Regions from separate parts of the Stenotrophomonas sp. PS02301 genome, predicted to be linked through region 1. Evidence: predicted binding sites of a transcription regulator. Region 1 holds the regulator's gene; the other holds the start of a gene.
What was found. The regulator FliA, encoded in region 1, starts transcription of late flagellar genes. The targets are predictions, from matches to a motif close to TAAAGTTTNNCNNNCNNNGGCCGATAA.
Positions count from the first base shown of each region.

Region 2: QMX81_RS11215 (HDOD domain-containing protein) is a predicted target of FliA. The motif match lies at 1,361-1,387, and genes of this name have one in related genera.

Region 1 is NZ_JASCOO010000013.1:8,136-11,539, forward strand. It holds gene QMX81_RS05445 (chemotaxis protein CheA) at 1-119, opposite strand, end outside; gene QMX81_RS05450 (protein phosphatase CheZ) at 125-739, opposite strand; gene cheY (chemotaxis response regulator CheY) at 739-1,131, opposite strand; gene QMX81_RS05460 (RNA polymerase sigma factor FliA) at 1,148-1,894, opposite strand; gene QMX81_RS05465 (MinD/ParA family protein) at 1,891-2,778, opposite strand; gene flhF (flagellar biosynthesis protein FlhF) at 2,765-3,404, opposite strand, start outside.
Region 2 is NZ_JASCOO010000038.1:26,493-29,896, reverse strand. It holds gene QMX81_RS11220 (phospholipase D family protein) at 1-147, shown strand, start outside; gene QMX81_RS11215 (HDOD domain-containing protein) at 149-1,267, opposite strand; gene QMX81_RS11210 (Glu/Leu/Phe/Val dehydrogenase dimerization domain-containing protein) at 1,555-2,652, shown strand; gene QMX81_RS11205 (autotransporter serine protease) at 2,732-3,404, opposite strand, start outside.

The DNA.
Region 1 (3,404 bases):
AGCTGGTCGGCATCCTGGGGCGCCTGCTCCAGCGACACCAGCTGTTCGCCGAGGCGATCCAGGATTTCCTGGGCCTCGAGGATGAAGTCGGCAGCGATATCGTCTGGCACAGCACTCATGATCGTTACAGTCCCAGGTCCGAGAGCAGGTCGTCGGCGTCGTTCTGTGACACCGCATGGCGATCCAGGCCCTTCAGGGCCGGGCCGGCCAGGCCGTTGTTGTCGCGCTTGTTCTCGTCTTCCTGCGGGGGCAGGCCGAGCGCACCGAAGCCCTCATGCACGCGACGCACGATCCCGACCACGCGGCGGATGATCTGCCCGGTCAGGTCCTGGTAGCTCTGGGTCAGCGCGATTTCGGTGAGGTTGTGGCGGATCCGGTCCAGTTGCTGGCCCTGGTCGGGCGTCAACCCGTTGGCGCGCAGCTGTTCGGTGAGCGAGCGACATTCTTCGGCCAGGTCCAGCGTGCGGTGGGTGGCCTGTTCGGTCATCGCCACCACGTGGTCCAGGCGCGCGCAGGCGTCATCCAGCTCGCCGGCTTCGCTGGGCAGGCTGGGCAGTTCGCCCAAGGCCTGGCCGAGCTCGCGGGCCAGGCGGTTCAGGCCGGCCATCATCGGCTGCGTGCGCAGCGCGGCGAGGGCGTCGATTTCCCGGCGCCAACCGGCTTCGTCACCGCTTTCCAGCGCGGCCAGGGCATCCTGCAGGCGCTGCACCAGCGCGGATTTGTCGCTCAGGGTTTCCATCAGGCGCTCGCCGCCAGGCGTTCGAAGATCTTGCCGAGCTTTTCTTCCAGGGTCTGGGCGGTGAACGGCTTGATGATGTACCCGTTCACGCCGGCCTGCGCCGCTTCAATGATCTGCTCGCGCTTGGCTTCCGCGGTCACCATCAGCACCGGCAGCGTCTTGAGCTTGGCGTCGGCACGCACGGCCTTGAGCAGGTCGATGCCGGTCATGACCGGCATGTTCCAGTCGGTGACCACGAAATCGAACGGCTGGCTCTGCAACAGCGCCAGCGCGGCATGCCCGTCCTCGGCTTCGGCCGTATTGGTGAAGCCCAGATCGCCCAGCAGGTTCTTGACGATACGACGCATGGTCGAGAAGTCGTCGACGATCAGGATACGCATGTTCTTGTTCAAAGCACTTTCCTCGATTTCAATGGTTCTCGAGGCCGGCGTCTGCCGCCTCGAAGATCTTCAGCCGGCCCCGCAGGCGCAGCACGGCCTGGCCATGGATCTGGCACACGCGCGATTCGCTGACACCCAACACGGCGCCGATCTCTTTCAGGTTCAGTTCCTGCTCGTAGTACAGCGACAGCACCAGCTGTTCGCGCTCGGGCAGCAGGCCGATCGCGTTGCCCAGCTCACGCCCGAACTCGCCGCGTTCCAGCACCTGCTGCGGGGTCGGGCCGCCCTGGGCGACGGTGTCCAGCTCGCCCTGGTCCTCGATCCGCGATTCCAGGCTCAGCACCTGGCCCCGCGAGGCGTCTTCCATCAGGCGCAGGTAATCCGGCAGCGGCATGTCCATCGCGGCGGCCACTTCGGTGGCGCTGGCGGCACGGCCGGTGCTCTGCTCCAGGCGACGGATGGTCGCGGCGGCATCCCGGGCGCGGCGGTGCACCGAGCGCGGCACCCAGTCGCCACGGCGGATTTCATCGATCATCGAACCGCGGATGCGGATCGAGGCGTAGGTTTCGAACGAGGCGCCCTGGTCGGCGTCGTAGCTGCGCGAGGCCTCGATCAGGCCCATCATGCCGGCCTGGATCAGGTCGTCGACCTCCACGCTGGCTGGCAGACGTGCTGCCAGATGATGGGCGATGCGGCGGACCAGATCCGAGTGCTGGGCAATGCACTCGTTGGCCGCGGTCCGCTGGACTTCTTTGTATTGTGCTGCGCCCTTCATACCGTCACCCCGCGTTGCTTGAGGATGCGTTCCAGGAAGAATTCGACCCCGCCACGCGGCTCGGTCGGGGCCTGCCAGCGGGCGGTGCGGCGCGCGATCTCGGTCAGCGCCAGGGCGGCCGGGCTGGACGGGTAGGCCTTCACCACCGGCTGCTGGCGCTGCACCGACAGGCGCAGCCAGTCATCCTGCGGCACGCAGCCCAGGTAGTTCAGCGAGACATCGGCGAGGAACTTCTCGCAGACGCGGCTCAGCTTTTCGTACAGCACGCGGCCTTCGTTCGGGTCGCGCACCATGTTGGCCACCACCTGGATCCGGTCCACGCCGCGCTCGCGCGAGAGGACCTTGATCAGCGCGTAGGCGTCGGTGATCGAGGCCGGCTCATCGCAGACCACCACCACGGTGTCCTGTGCGGCCTGGCAGAAGGTCAGCACGCCATCGGTGATGCCGGCGGCGGTATCCACGATCATGATGTCCAGCTCGCGCTCGAGCTCGGAGAACACGTTGACCAGGCCGACGTGCTCGGCCGGCTGCAGCTCGGCCATGTGGCGGCGACCGGAGGCGGCCGGGACCACCAGCACGCCGCCGGGGCCTTCCATGATCACTTCTTCCAGCGTGCAGCGCCCGGCGACGAGGTCGGCCAGGGTCACCTTCGGCTGCAGGCCGAGGATCACGTCGATGTTGGCCAGGCCGAGGTCGGCATCCAGCAGCAGCGTGCGCTTGCCCATGTCCGCCAGCGCCACGGCCAGATTGGCCGAAACGTTCGTTTTGCCCACGCCGCCCTTGCCGCCGGTGACGGCGATGGTGCGGACCGGGCCCAGCGGCTGGCTTCGGGTAGCCGACAACGGGAAGGTCTTGGTCAGCTTGGCGTACTCACGCGACGGCATGGTTCAACTCCGGGTTGCAGGGCATATCGGCCGCGCGGCGCAAATCTTCAAGGCGAAGTACAAGATTGGCCGCACTGGCACGGTGCAGGTCTTCAGGAACGTCCTGGCCATCGGTGACCCAGGTGATCGGCAGGCGGTGATCCACGGCCACCGACAGGGCGGTACCGAAGCGGCCGGTTTCGTCCAGCTTGCTCAGCACCACGCCCTGCGGGTTGGCGGCGCTGAAGCGGCGGACCACCTCGTCCATGTCGCCGAAGCTGGTGTTGGCCGGCAGCACCAGCAGGGTGCGGATCTGCTCGGCGGCACGCAGCCACTGCAGCTGGGCCGCCAGGGCGCGGTCGCGCGGGCCCAGGCCGGCGGTGTCGATCAGGACCAGCTTGTAGTCCTTCAGGCGTTCCAGCAGCTGGTTCAGATCGCTGCCGCTGCTGGCCTCGTGGACGGCGATGCCGAGCTGGCGGCCGAAGCCGTACAGCTGCTCGCGGGCGCCGATGCGGCCGGTATCGGTGGTGACCAGGGCGACATCGCGGGCGGCATGCGCCTCGGCGAAACGCGAGGCCAGCTTGGCGATGGTGGTGGTCTTGCCGGCGCCGGTGGGGCCGACCAGGGCGATCACGCCGCCGGCTTCC
Region 2 (3,404 bases), on a different contig from region 1:
GTGGCCCTGGGACCGGACGGCGACGTGCGTTGGCTGGAGCGGGATGCGCAGCCGCCGCACTGGCTGTCTACCGAACCGGACACCGGGTTCTGGCTGCGGGCCAGCGCACGCGCGATCAGCTGGCTGCCGCTGGAGTCGCAGCTCTAGCTCAGCCGGCCTGGGCCACGTCCAGCTCGGCCTCTTCGCCCTCCAGCGTTTCCACGGGCCGCCCGTGCACGCGCCGCCAGATCCACTGCAGTGCATGCGGCGGCGTGTCGTCCAGTTGCTCCAGCAACGCCAGCGCCTGGACCTGACCGATCTGGCCATGGCGGCACAGCAGGCTGGCCGCCGCCGCCGCACGCGCAAAGCGCAGGCTGGCCGCCAATCCACTACCACTCTGGCGGATCAAGGCATCGTGCACGGCCTTGGGCAGCTCCCATGCCGCGGCGATGCGGCTGGCCACCGGCAGGGTCCAACTGTCGAGAAGATCGGCCGCCAGCGCACGCGGCGGGGCGGCGAGCGCCTGTTGCGTGCAGGCATCGAGCAGATGGCGCATCACCAGCGCCGCGCCCAGGCCCTGGGTCAGGCCCAGCCACTGCGCGGCGAAGCCATCTTCATGGGTCACGGTGCGTGCGTGGTCGGCGGCAGCGCGCGAGGCCAGCAGCGCATGCTCCCAGATCACCGCGCTGAACTGCGGAAAGGCATCGCACTGCAGTTGCATCACCGGCTGCACCAGCACCGCGCTGATGATCTGGCGGATGCCATCGGTACCGACCAGGGTGACCGCGCGCTGCAGGGTCTCCACCGGGCGCGCCTGCACCCGGTAGACCGGGCTGTTGGCGATGCGCAGCAGATTGCCGGTCAACACCGGGTCCTGGCTGATGATCGCGGCCATTGCGCGCGCCGAGGCGTCGCTGTCGTTGACGGTCTGGATCAGCTGCGGCAGCAGCTGCGGACGGCGGGGCAGGTGTTTGGCCGACCAGTCCCGCGCCAGCAGCGACGCGGTGACGGCATCACGCAGTTCAACGGTGCGCGGGGCCGCCGCGTCGGCGGCATCGCCACTGCGCGGCACCAGTGCCAGCGTATGCAGCCCGGCCTGCAGCACCCCCACCGGATCGGTACCCGGCGCTACCGGGGCGACCGGCAACGCCGCGGCCCGCCCGTGCGTGGCGGCGCCACGCGCCATCGCCCGGGCCACCACGGCACGCCGCCGGTGACCGAGCACAGCGGCCATGCCAAGCAGCGCCAGCACAGCGGCGCCGACGACCATCGCGCCGTTCATGCCCATGGCCCTGGACGCGCCGGGTCCCGCACTTGCCTTGTTGCGACTGCGCCCACGTGATCCTTCCTGCGATGACCGGCCATCCACACCGTTGCCACGGCATCGGCCTGCGCTTCAGCAACTTTAATGGCCGTGGTGCGCAGGACCCCTGACAACACCGTCCTTCGGAATGCACTAGAATGGCGCCGCGCGACCCGTCCGAGACCCGACGACGTCGCTTTTTTTGTTTTACAACCCACCTTTTGCTGGCGCGTTCGCCGCTGTTCGCCACCGTTCGCACCATCGGAGCCACCATGTTATTTGAAACCCTCGAAACCACCGGTCACGAACAAGTGGTGTTCTGCCACAGCCGCGACGCCGGTCTGAGGGCGATCATCGCCATCCACAACACCACCCTCGGCCCGGCCCTGGGCGGTGTGCGCATGCGTCCCTACGCCAGCACCGACGAGGCCCTGGCCGATGCGCTGCGCCTGAGCCGCACCATGACCTACAAGAACGCCCTGGCCGGCCTCAACGTGGGTGGTGGCAAGGCGGTGATCATCGGTGACCCCAAGCGCGACAAGACTGAAGTGCTGTTCCGCGCTTTCGGCCGTTATGTCGATTCGCTGGGTGGCCGCTACATCACCGCCGAGGACGTCGGCACCGATGTCAACGACATGGAAAACATCTACCTGGAGAGCGAGTACGTCACCGGCGTACACCAGGTGCACGGCGGCTCCGGCGACCCGGCACCGTTCACCGCGTACGGCGCGCTGCAGGCGCTGATGGCGTCGATGCAGCACAAGCTGGGCCATGAGGAAGTGGGCAAGGCCAGCATCGCGGTGCAGGGCCTGGGCCATATCGGCATGGAACTGGTGAAGCTGCTGCGCGATCGTGGCGCCAAGCTGTACGTCAGCGACCTGGACAGCACGCGCGTGGACCGCGCTGTCACCGAATACGGTGCGGAGGCGGTCAAGCCGGAAGACATCTACGACGTCAACGCCGACATCTTCGCGCCCTGCGCGCTGGAAGGCGCGATCAATCCGGATACCCTGCCGCGCCTGAAGTGCAAGATCGTCTGTGGTACCGCCAACAACCAGCTTTCCAGCCTGGAGGTCGGCGACGAGCTGCACGCGCGCGGCATCCTCTACGCACCGGATTACGCGGTCAACGCCGGGGGCGTCATGAACGTCTCGCTGGAGATCGACGGCTACAACCGTGAGCGCGCGATGCGCCTGATCCGCAGCATCTACCACAACCTCGGCCGCATCTTCGCGCTGTCGCAGAGCGAGGGCATCGCCCCGCAGCGCGCCGCCGACCAGATCGCCGAATCGCGCATCCTGTCGATCGGCAAGCTGAAGATGCCGCTGGGCCGGAGCACGCCGCGCCGGGGCAGCCTGCGCGGCAACTGAGCCGTTGCGCTGACAAACGAAGAGGGCGCGATCATCGATCGCGCCCTCTTTTTTTTTTGCGTCGCGGCCAGGCCCGCGTTTAGAACCCAGCCGAATAGCGCACCTGCACCTGACGCAGATCGCCGCGCGGCCCAAAGCGCTGGTCGTACCCGAACGCCAGTCGGCTGTTGCGGCTCAACCACGACTCCAGCGAGAGCCCGAACAACCCGCCCGAGCGGGCCGGCTGCAACCCTGCTACCGGCGCCCAGGCCTCGACGCCGACGAAGCTGGCCTCCAGCGAAAGGCCGTCGCTGGACAAATGCTGCTGCCATTCGGCATAGCCGCGCAGCGACCAGCCGCCCCAGCGCCGCTCGGCGCGCAGGCCGGCCAACGCCTGGCTGCGCGTACTCACGGCATCGCGCGCGCGCAGCCCGAAGCCCATGCCGCCTGTTTCACTGAAACCATCGCTGTCCACCCGGGCGTACTCGGCGCCCAGGTAAGGCGTCAGCGAGGCAGTGGCATTGCCGAAACGGTAGCCCGACTCCACGCTGGCCGCGCTGAAGCTGCCGCCATAGCGCGCATTGACGCCGTACTGCCCGGCACCGAGCAGCAACTGGCGATCGATCTCACGGGTGAACTGGCCGGCGCCGATCTGGCCCATCGCATACGCACGGCCGGTCCCCCAGCCCGCATAGACCTGCGCCTGCGATTGACGATCGCGGCCGCGGTCACTGCCCCACTCCCGGCTGCCGTAGCTGCGCGTTTCGCCGAAC